Regions from separate parts of the Saccharothrix violaceirubra genome, predicted to be linked through region 1. Evidence: riboswitches for the same ligand, from Rfam matches in the RefSeq annotation. Region 1 holds a riboswitch; the other holds the start of a gene.
The links. Region 1 has a riboswitch for glycine ahead of gcvH (glycine cleavage system protein GcvH). Riboswitches for the same ligand answer to the same signal wherever they lie in the genome.
Positions count from the first base shown of each region.

Region 2: another riboswitch for glycine. It lies ahead of gcvT (glycine cleavage system aminomethyltransferase GcvT); the one in region 1 lies ahead of gcvH (glycine cleavage system protein GcvH).

Region 1 covers NZ_JACHJS010000001.1:631,595-636,817, forward strand. Annotated here, with positions in the region: gene F4559_RS03110 (ABC-2 transporter permease) at 1-10, opposite strand, end outside; gene F4559_RS03115 (ATP-binding cassette domain-containing protein) at 10-1,584, opposite strand; gene F4559_RS03120 (hypothetical protein) at 1,633-1,998, opposite strand; gene F4559_RS03125 (hypothetical protein) at 2,004-2,186, opposite strand; gene ald (alanine dehydrogenase) at 2,516-3,622, opposite strand; glycine riboswitch at 3,823-3,915, shown strand; gene gcvH (glycine cleavage system protein GcvH) at 4,036-4,416, shown strand; gene F4559_RS03140 (L-serine ammonia-lyase) at 4,423-5,223, shown strand, end outside.
Region 2 covers NZ_JACHJS010000001.1:1,544,718-1,549,940, forward strand. Annotated here, with positions in the region: gene F4559_RS07760 (helix-turn-helix transcriptional regulator) at 21-506, shown strand; gene F4559_RS07765 (hypothetical protein) at 737-1,120, shown strand; gene F4559_RS07770 (DUF3817 domain-containing protein) at 1,125-1,427, shown strand; glycine riboswitch at 1,485-1,573, shown strand; glycine riboswitch at 1,575-1,662, shown strand; gene gcvT (glycine cleavage system aminomethyltransferase GcvT) at 1,689-2,861, shown strand; gene glyA (serine hydroxymethyltransferase) at 2,877-4,142, shown strand; gene F4559_RS07785 (malonic semialdehyde reductase) at 4,228-4,836, shown strand; gene F4559_RS07790 (SAM-dependent methyltransferase) at 4,956-5,223, shown strand, end outside.

The DNA of each region.
Region 1 (5,223 bases):
GATTGCCCATCACGCACCGCCCCCGAGGCCGCCCTGGTTCCGCTGTCCGCCCGGCTGTCCGTCCGGCGGTGGTGCCTCACCCGGCGGCACGACCGGATCGGGTGCCGTCCGGTCCGATGCCGGGTCGCCCGGCCGGTCCCCGGCCTGCTCCGCCGTCGGGAAACCCGACTGGTCGGGCGTGACCGCCCCGGACCGGTCGACGACCTGCGTCGGGTGCCCGGCCTGGTCCGACGAGGGGAAGCCCGGCTGCTCGGGCGTGACCGGTCGGGTGTACCCGGACTGCTCGACGGCCTGCGTCGGCTGCTCGGGCGTGACCGGTCGGGTGTAGCCGGACTGGTCGGGGGCCGTCGGCGCGTAGCCGGACGGGCCGGGCGCCCCGTACCCCGACTGGTCGGGCGCCGGGAAGCCCGGCTGCGCGTTCCCCGACGGGAGCGGGGGCGGCGCGTAGCCGGTCTGCCGGGCGTACCCGGACTGGTCCGGCGGCGGGAAACCGGGCTGCGGCGGCGCGTAGCCACCCGGCGGGGGCGCGTACCCGGACTGGTCCGGTGCCGGGAACCCCGGCTGGGCGTACCCCGGCGGCGGCGCGTACCCCGGCGGCACCTGGCCCTGCGGCGCATAACCTGCCGGTGCCGCGTAGTGCGGCCCCGGCGGCGGCTGCTGCCCGTACGGGCCCTGGCCCGTGTACTGGCCGTTGGTGAGCTGGAAGAAGAGCTGCTCGAGGTCGACCTTCTCCTCCTGGATGCCGTAGATCGACACCCCGGCCTGCAACGCCACGTCCGCGATCCGCTTGGCGTCGCCGCCCACGACCGCGATCCGCCCGTCCGGCGCCTGCTCCAGGTTCGTGATCCCGGCCTCCTGCAACGCCTTGACCAGCGCGGGAATGTCCGAGGGCTGCACGAGCACCCGGCCTTCACGCCCGGCGCGCAGGTTCTCCAGCGGCCCGTAGAACATGGTCTGGCCGCGGCTGACGATCACCACCTGGTCGACGGTCTGCTCGACCTCGGCCAGCAGGTGACTGGAGATCAGCACGGTCCGGCCGCTGCGCGCGTACGACTGGAGGAACTGGCGCAGCCACGCGATGCCCTCCGGGTCGAGGCCGTTGGCCGGCTCGTCGAGCACGAGGATCTGCGGGTCGCCGAGCAGCGCGGTCGCCAGCGCGAGCCGCTGCTTCATGCCCAGCGAGAACCCGCCCGCCCGACGGTCGGCCGCCGCGCCGAGCCCGACGAGTTCGAGCACCCGGTCGGCCTGCTGGTCGGGCACGCCGATGGCCGCCGCGTACACCCGCAGGTGGTTGCGGGCCGTGCGCCGGGGGTGGAACCCCTGGGCCTCGAGCACCGCGCCGACGACCCGTGCCGGGTTGCCGAGCTGGTGGAACGGCCGACCGTTGATCAGACCGACCCCGGAGGTCGGCGTCACGAGCCCGAGCAGCATGCGCAGGGTCGTGGTTTTGCCCGCGCCGTTGGGGCCGAGGAAGCCGGTCACCGTCCCGGGTTCGACCGTGAAGCTGAGATTCTGCACCGCTGCGACCGGACCGAACTGCTTGGTCAGGTTCTGCACCACGATGCGGCCAGTGCCGTCGTGCACGCGTCCCTCCCGAATGCTCCTACCGGGCGTCATCCTGCCCTAGGAGGATCATTCAGGTAGCGAATGGCGTGGTTTCGTGTCCACTTCCGTGCGACTTTGTGCCGGTATGCGGGTGAACGGGTTGCGCAACGGGCGCCTCCGCTCACGATGCGTCTCGCCCTCGCCGATGAGGTGGCGGTGCGCGGTCGTCCACACGCGGCACGGCCAGCGCCGGTTGCGCAGGACGCCCTGGCAGGAGTCGCAGCGGCCGTCGGGGTCGGGCTGGTGCAGGCTGAGCAGTAGGCGCCAGCCGTCGGCCAGCCGGTTGATGCCGGTGCGGGCCAGCGGCACCAGCGACTCGGCCTCGTCGTGCGCCACGGCCTGGTCGAGCTGGGCCAGTCGGCGCAGGACGGCGTCGCGCAGGGTCTCGTCCACGCCTTTCACATCCGCCTCGCGGCCTGGCCGAGCAGCGCCCGGAGCCTTCGGGTCTGCGTGACGGACATCACGGCGGACTCGCCGGGTGGTGCGACCAGCAGCACCCGGTCGTCCGCGACGAGGACGGTCATCGACCGGTCGCGCCCGAACGGGTCGTGACAGTCGATCCAACCGTGCGGTTGTGCCATGAGTGCTCCGATCCGAGGTGGTCAGGGGCTCACGCGGGGCGACCGGTCCGCCGCGCTGCGTAGCCGTCGGGTCCTGTGTCCCACCATCGGCCGGATGGACGTCGTGACTTACCCGTTACCCGCTGAATTCACTCGTTTGCTTGAGTCCGATACCGAAGCGCCGGTGAAGAAACCCGCACGGCACTGGGCACCGCACCCCCGGCGACGCTAGGATGGGCTGCGCGGCCCGCTCCCAGTGACCCCCAGGCTGGTTGAGCGGGTCGCCTCTTTTTGCCCGGAAACGCCGAAGGGCGCCCACCGGTCGGGTGGACGCCCTGGTGCGGCGGCGATCACGCTTCGTAAGCGGTGAACTCCAGGTCGTGCGCCTGCGCGACGGGCTCGTTGGTGAGCAGCCCCTCGTGCGCGTTCAGGCCGAGCGCGAGCGAGCGGTCCGCCCGCAGCGCGGTCTGCCAGCCCTTGTCCGCCAACGCCACCGCGTAGGGCAGCGTCACGTTGGTCAGCGCGTACGTCGACGTGCGCGGCACGGCGCCGGGCATGTTGGCCACGCAGTAGAAGACCGAGTCGTGCACGGCGTAGGTCGGGTCGGCGTGCGTGGTCGGCCGGGAGTCGGCGAAGCAGCCGCCCTGGTCGATCGCGATGTCGACGAGCACGGTGCCCGGCTTGAGCTGCGACACCAGCTCGTTGCTCACGAGCTTGGGCGCCTTGGCGCCGGGGACCAGCACGGCGCCGATGACCAGGTCGGCGTCGCGCACGGCCTGCTCGATCGAGTACGAGTTGGACGTGACGGTGCGCAGCCGGCCCTGGAAGAGCGCGTCGATGTGGCGCAGCCGGTCGACGTTGGTGTCCAGGATCTCGACGTCGGCGCCGAGGCCGACGGCGATGGTCGCGGCGTTGAGGCCCGCGACGCCGCCGCCGATGACGACCACGCGCGCCGGGTGCACGCCGGGCACGCCGCCGGGCAGCACGCCGCGCCCGCCGGACGGCTTCATCAGGGCGAACGCGCCGACCTGGGGCGCGAGCCGGCCCGCGACCTCGGACATCGGGGCGAGCAGCGGCAGCGCGCCGTTGGGCGTCTGCACGGTCTCGTAGGCGACGGCCGTGGTGCCGGAGTCGATCAGCGCCTTGGTCAGCGGCAGGTCGGCGGCGAGGTGCAGGTACGTGAACAGCACCTGGCCCTTGCGCAGCCGCGGGTACTCGACCGCGATCGGCTCCTTGACCTTGAGCACGAGGTCGCCCTCGGCCCAGACGTCGTCGGCGGACGCCAGGACCTTGGCACCGGCGGCGACGTACTCCTCGTCGGTGATCGCCGAACCGAGGCCGGCGCCGGCCTCGACGAACACCTCGTGACCGCGGTTGGTCAGCTCGTGCGTGCCCGCGGGGGTCAGCGCGACGCGGTACTCGTGGTTCTTGATCTCGCGGGGTACAGAGATCCGCACGGTGGGCTCCTTCGGCGACAGTCGGTACGCCAAAGGTCGGATACCCGGCTCGAACTGTCATCGTGCCGCGAGCACGAACGCCGGCCCTCCGGTTTGTGGCGATCGGACAACGGCCGACGTCCGTTGACACTTGTCGTGACGGGCACCTAGCGTGGCGACACCCAACTGAATACCGGCCGCGATGCCGTCATGCAGGCATCAGAACCCGCGCGGGAGAGTCCTCGGCACGCGCCGGGGCGCCGAAGGAGCAAGCACCCCGCACACTCTCAGGCAGCGAGAACCGCTCGGGCGAGGCGACTCTGGAAAGCGTGCGACACGCGCGCACCCACGGTGCAAGCCGCGACGAAGCGGTGAAGCTCTCAGGTCCCAGGACAGAGCAGGGGACCCGACCTCGGACACCTTGGAGCGCTGCCGTGACCTACCCGGAACATCTGCTTTACACCGAAGAACACGAGTGGGTCGACTGGAAGCCGGGTACCCGGGATCCCGTGTCGGTAGGCATCACGTCGTACGCCGCGTCCTCGCTCGGCGACATCGTGTTCGTCCAGCTCCCGGACCCGGGCACCGTCGTGAAGGCGGGCGAGGTGTGCGGCGAGCTGGAGTCCACCAAGTCGGTGAGCGACCTGTTCGCGCCGGTCGCCGGTCGGGTCGTCGAGGTGAACACGGCCGTGGTCGACGACCCCGCGCGGATCAACAACGACCCGTACGGCGAGGGTTGGCTGTTCAAGGTCGAGGTCACCGCTGCCGAGGGCCTGCTGACCGCCGCGAAGTACGCGGATTTCACCCGGGAATGACCCGCCGTGGCGATCAGCGTCTTCGACCTGTTCTCCGTGGGCATCGGGCCGTCGAGTTCGCACACGGTCGGCCCGATGCGGGCCGCGGCCCTGTTCGCGGCGCGGCTGCCGCTGGACCGGGTCGACCGGGTCCACGTCGAGTTGTTCGGCTCGCTCGGTGCCACCGGGCACGGCCACGGCAGCCCGAAGGCGGTGCTGCTCGGCCTTGAGGGGCACCGGCCCGAGGAGATCGACCCCACGGCGGCCGACGACCGCGTGGCGGTGATCAGGGAGTCCAAGCGGCTGTCGCTCGGCGGTCGGCGCGAGATCGCGTTCGCCGAGGACACCGATCTGGTCATGCACCGCCGCAAGTCCCTGCCGCTGCACCCCAACGGGATGCGGTTCGCCGCGTACGGCTGCGGCGAGGTCGTCGACGAGGCCGTGTACTACTCGGTCGGCGGCGGGTTCGTGGTCGACGAGACCGCGTCCGGCACGGACCGGATCAAGGCGGACGCCACGCGCCTGCCGCACCCGTTCCGAAGCGGCGACGAGCTGCTGGCCCGCACCCGCGAGACCGGGGCGCCGATCAGCGAGCTGATGCTGGCCAACGAGCGGGTGTGGCGGCCCGAGGCGGAGATCCGCTCGTCGCTGCTGCACATCTGGCAGGTGATGCAGGACTGCGTCGAACGCGGTTGCACGCGGACCGGTGTGCTGCCGGGCGGGCTGAAGGTCCGCCGACGTGCGGCCGAGCTGCGCGACCGGCTGGCCTCCGAGCACTTCGCCACCGACCCGTTGCGGGTGACCGACTGGGTCACGCTGTTCGCGCTC
Region 2 (5,223 bases), 910 kb from region 1:
TCGACCGACGAGGAGGCAGAATGGTCGAGGACTCCGGAGTCGACGAGCTGCTGCGGCAATGGGCGGCCGAGCGTTCGGACGACGCCGAACTGCGCGAGGTGAACCGGATCAAGGACGCGTGGCTCGCCGAGGCCCCGCAGTCCCCGGGGATCCCCGTGCAGCGGGCGACCGGTGGTGCGCGCGGCGTGATGCGGGTCGAGTCCGCGGACCCGGCTTACGTCGTCGCGATGCGGAAGCGGGCGCCGGAGGTGCCCGAGGGTCTGCTGGCCGCGGCCGCGAGCTACTGGCAGCTGGTCGGGGACCTCGCCGAGGCCGAGGCGTGGTGGGACGCGGGCATCAGCCCGCTGGACCAGCGCGCGCTCGACTACCGGGCGGCCGGGCTCACGCCCGCCGACCTCGGTCGGCGCCTCGGTCCGATGACGGTGCTCCAGCACCTGCGTCGGGGTAGTGCGGCGGCCTGGTGCGTGGCCAGGTTGCAGAGGCAACGCCGGGACGGCGTCGCCTGACGGATCGCGTGTCGGGCACGGACTCGGCCGCGGAGTCCGCGAACGCCCAAGGGGGAACGGGCTCCCTGCCGCGCTCGGGAGCCCAAGCCCCGTAGAAGGTCGACATTCCCGCGGTGTCCGGGTCGGAGCCATGCCTCCCGTGTGGCGTCGAAACCGATCCGTGCCGCAACCCCTGGAAGTGGACGAGCCGCGCCGACGGGCGCGGTAGTCCGAGCAAGTACCCTGAGGTCATGACCGGCCTCATCACCCCCAAACGGCTGATGATCGCGGCCGTCTGCGTGCTCTCCCTGGTGGTGTGCTGCGGTCTGGCCTACTGGCAGTGGGAGCGCTTCTCCGAGGCCGGTGGCACGTTCCAGAACCTCGGCTACGTCTTCCAATGGCCGCTCTTCGGCCTGTTCCCCCTGTTCATGGTGTGGCGCATCCGCCGCCTCGACGCCCGTCGTACCGACCGGGACGTCCCGGAGCCGGTGGTCGCCGACGTCCGGCCTGCGGTTACGGTGGACCCCGTCAGGACGTCCGCGCACGACGACGAGGACGACGAGCACGCGGCGTACAACCGCTTCCTCGCCGAACTGAACGCGCGGGACCAAGCGGTGAGCGAAGGCGGTCGGTAGGGCGATGAGCGGTGCGTTGAGCCGGTTCCGGGTGATGGCCTACGTGGTCGGCGTCGGCCTGCTCGGGCTCGTGTTCGCCATGCTGGTGAAGTACCTCGGCGACAACCCCGGCATGATGGCCGTCGTCGGACCCGTCCACGGCTTCCTCTACGCCGTCTACCTGGTGGCCGCCGTCGACCTCGCGCTCAAGGGCCGCTGGTCGCTCAAGGGCACGGCCCTGGTGCTGGTGGCCGGCACGATCCCGTTCGTGTCCTTCTACGCCGAACGCAAAGTCGTCGACAGCGTCCGTGCCGGCAAGTCCCTGTAGTTGACCGGTGTGCCGCCCCGCGCCTAGCGTCTGGGCAAGTCAACTGAACACGGCCGTCGATGTCGCGCGGGAGAGTCCCCGACCAGGGGCGCCGAAGGAGCAACTCCTCCCCGGAATCTCTCAGGCACAGCTACCGCCCGACGAAGGCAACTCTGGAAAGCAGGCGCCCGGCGCCTCGCCCACGGTGCAAGTCGCGCCCGCGCGACGAAGCTCTCAGGCTCATGACAGAGGGGGAGGCTCACTCAGGACGAGGAGTCTCCGATGGACCGTGTCATCCTTCGTACCGGCAAGCCGACCGACCCGGTCGGCGCCACTGCCGTGCCCGCCACCAGGGAGGACCCCGTGGACAGCCGTCGGACGCCGCTGCACGCCGAACACGAGGCGCTCGGCGCCCACTTCACCGATTTCGCGGGATGGCGCATGCCGTTGCGCTACGACAGCGAGTTGGCCGAGCACCACGCCGTGCGTACGACCGCGGGCCTGTTCGACCTGACCCACATGGGTGAGATCACGCTCACCGGTCCGCAGGCGGGCGCCGCGCTCGACCACGCGCTCGTCGGCCACTCGTCCGCGATCGGCGTCGGTCGGGCCCGCTACACCATGATCTGCCGGGCCGACGGCGGCGTGCTCGACGACCTGATCGTCTACCGGCTCGGCGACCTGGAGTACCTGGTCGTCGCGAACGCGTCCAACGTCGCCGTCGTGCACGAGGCGCTGGTGGAGCGGGCGAAGGGCTTCGACGTCGAGGTCGCGGACCGGTCGACGGACTACGCGCTGCTGGCCGTGCAGGGTCCGGCGTCGGTGCGCGTCCTGGCCGGGCTGACGGACACGGACCTGGACACGGTCAAGTACTACGCGTCGTACCCGTCGACCGTCGCGGGCAGATCCGTGCTGCTGGCCCGCACCGGCTACACCGGCGAGGACGGCTTCGAGCTGTTCGTCGCGCCGGACGACGCGCCGCACGTGTGGCGTGCGCTGCTGGAGGCGGGCAAGGCCCACGACCTCAAGCCCGCGGGCCTCGGTTGCCGCGACACATTGCGGCTGGAGGCCGGGATGCCGTTGTACGGCAACGAGCTGGGCACCGGGCGCACCCCGTTCCACGCCAACCTCGGCCGCGTCGTCAAGCTGGACAAGCCCGGCGACTTCGTGGGCCGGGAAGCACTCGCCGACGTCGAGGCCGACACCACCCTGGTCGGCCTCAAGACCGCGTCACGTCGCGCGCCCCGGCACGGTTACCCCGTGGTGGACGCGTCCGGCGCGGTGGTCGGCGAGGTGACCAGCGGGGCGTTGTCGCCGACGCTGGGCTACTCGATCGCGATGGCCTACGTCGCCAAGGAGCACGCGACGCCGGGCACCGGACTGGCGGTGGACGTCCGCGGCCGTCGGGAACCGGTCGAGGTCGTCGCTCTGCCGTTCTACAAGCGCAACTCTTAGGGAGATCCCAGACCGATGTCCGAGCACTTCAACACCTCCCTCGCGGAGTTCGACCCCGAGGTGGCGCAGGCGGTGGCCGCCGAGCTGGGGCGGCAGCGGTCCACCCTGGAGATGATCGCTTCGGAGAACTTCACCCCCGTGTCGGTGCTCCAGGCCCAGGGCTCGGTGCTGACCAACAAGTACGCCGAGGGCTACCCGGGCCGTCGCTACTACGGCGGCTGCGAGCACGTCGACGTGGTCGAGCGGCTGGCGATCGCGCGCGTCAAGGAGCTGTTCGGCGCCGGGTTCGCCAACGTGCAGCCGCACTCGGGCGCGCAGGCCAACGCGGCGGCGATGTTCGCGCTGCTCAAGCCGGGCGACACGATCCTGGGTCTGAGCCTGGCGCACGGTGGCCACCTCACCCACGGCATGAAGATCAACTTTTCCGGCAAGCTCTACAACGTGGTGCCCTACCACGTCGGCGACTCGGATGGCGTGGTCGACATGGCCGAGGTCGAGGCGCTGGCGCTGGAGCACCGGCCGAAGCTGATCGTCGCCGGCTGGTCGGCGTACCCGCGGCAGCTCGACTTCGCCGGGTTCCGCCGGATCGCCGACGCGGTCGACGCGTACCTGATGGTCGACATGGCGCACTTCGCCGGTCTGGTCGCCGCCGGGCTGCACCCCAGCCCGGTGCCGCACGCGCACGTCGTGACCACGACCACGCACAAGACGCTCGGTGGCCCGCGCGGCGGCGTGATCTTGTCCAACGACGCCGACATCGCCAAGAAGATCAACTCGGCGGTGTTCCCCGGCCAGCAGGGCGGTCCGCTGGAGCATGTGATCGCGGGCAAGGCCGTGGCGTTCAAGCACGCCGCGTCGCCGGAGTTCGCCGACCGCCAGCGCCGCACGCTGGAGGGCGCGCGCATCCTCGCCGACCGGCTCGCCCGCGAGGACGTGGCGGCCGTGGGCGTGAAGGTCCTCACCGGCGGCACGGACGTCCACCTCGTCCTGGTCGACCTGGTGGACTCGGAGCTGGACGGTCAGCAGGCCGAGGACCGGCTGCACGAGGTCGGCATCACGGTCAACCGCAACGCCGTGCCCAACGACCCGCGTCCGCCGATGGTCACGTCGGGCCTGCGGATCGGCACGCCCGCGCTGGCCACGCGCGGGTTCGGCGCGGACGACTTCGCCGAGGTCGCCGACATCATCGCGAACGCCCTGCTGCCGACCGCCGACCTGGACGGGCTGCGGGGACGCGTCGAGGTGCTGGCGGCGAAGTTCCCGCTCTACTCCACCCTGTGAGTCGGGCCACTGGGTGAAATAGGTCGGCAGCGGTCGGGGTTGTCCCGTGCGCAACCGCGTACGGGACGACCTGAATAGAGGAACCATGTCCGCCTCCCTCGACACGCTCGCGCTTTCCCCCGAAGCGCAGGACCTGCTCTTCACCGGTGCGCGCACGGCGAACGCGTTCACCGACGAGCCGGTGACCGACGAGCAGCTGCGCCAGGTGTACGAGCTGGTCAAGTGGGGTCCGACCAGCATGAACAACCAGCCGCTGCGCATCGTCTACGTGCGGGGCGAGGGTTCGCGCGAGCGGCTGCTGCCGCACCTGGGCGAGGGCAACCGGGCGAAGACCGCGTCCGCGCCGGTGGTGGCGATCCTGGCGGCCGACACCTCGTTCCACGAGCACTTCCCGCGGACGTTCCCGCACTTCGAGGGCGCGCGTGACCTGTTCGCCGACAAGCTCGACGTGCGCGACTCCGTGGCGCGGCTCAACGCGGGTCTCCAGATCGGCTACTTCATCCTCGGCGTGCGCGCCGCGGGTCTGGCCGCCGGTCCGATGTCGGGCTTCGACGCGGAGGGCGTGCGTCAGGAGTTCCTCGCCGACACGACGCTCCAGCCGCTGGTGATCGTCAACATCGGCCACCCGGACCACTCCGGCACGTTCGGTCGGTTGCTGCGCCTGGAGCACGACGAGGTCGTCAGCGAGGTCTGATCGACCGTTACACGGACAGGTCCCCGTCGCACTCCCCGCGACGGGGATCTTTTCGTGAACCGGGTCGGTGCGCGTGGACGAATACGTGACAGCGGTCGTCTCTCGCGAGGAGGAAGACAGTGGCTGTCACGACCACCGGCGTCGCCGGTGCACTCGCCGGCGTCGTCGAACGCCTGCTGGGTACGCGGTTGCCGATCGGGCTGCGGGCGTGGGACGGGAGCACCGCCGGTCCGCAGGACGGGCCGGTGGCCGTGATCCGTTCCCGGCGCGCGTTGCGTCGCCTGCTGTGGAACCCGGACGAGCTGGGGTTGTCGCGTGCGTACGTGAGCGGCGAACTCGACGTGGAGGGCGACCTCACCGAGGGGCTCAAGCGGTTCTGGGAACTGG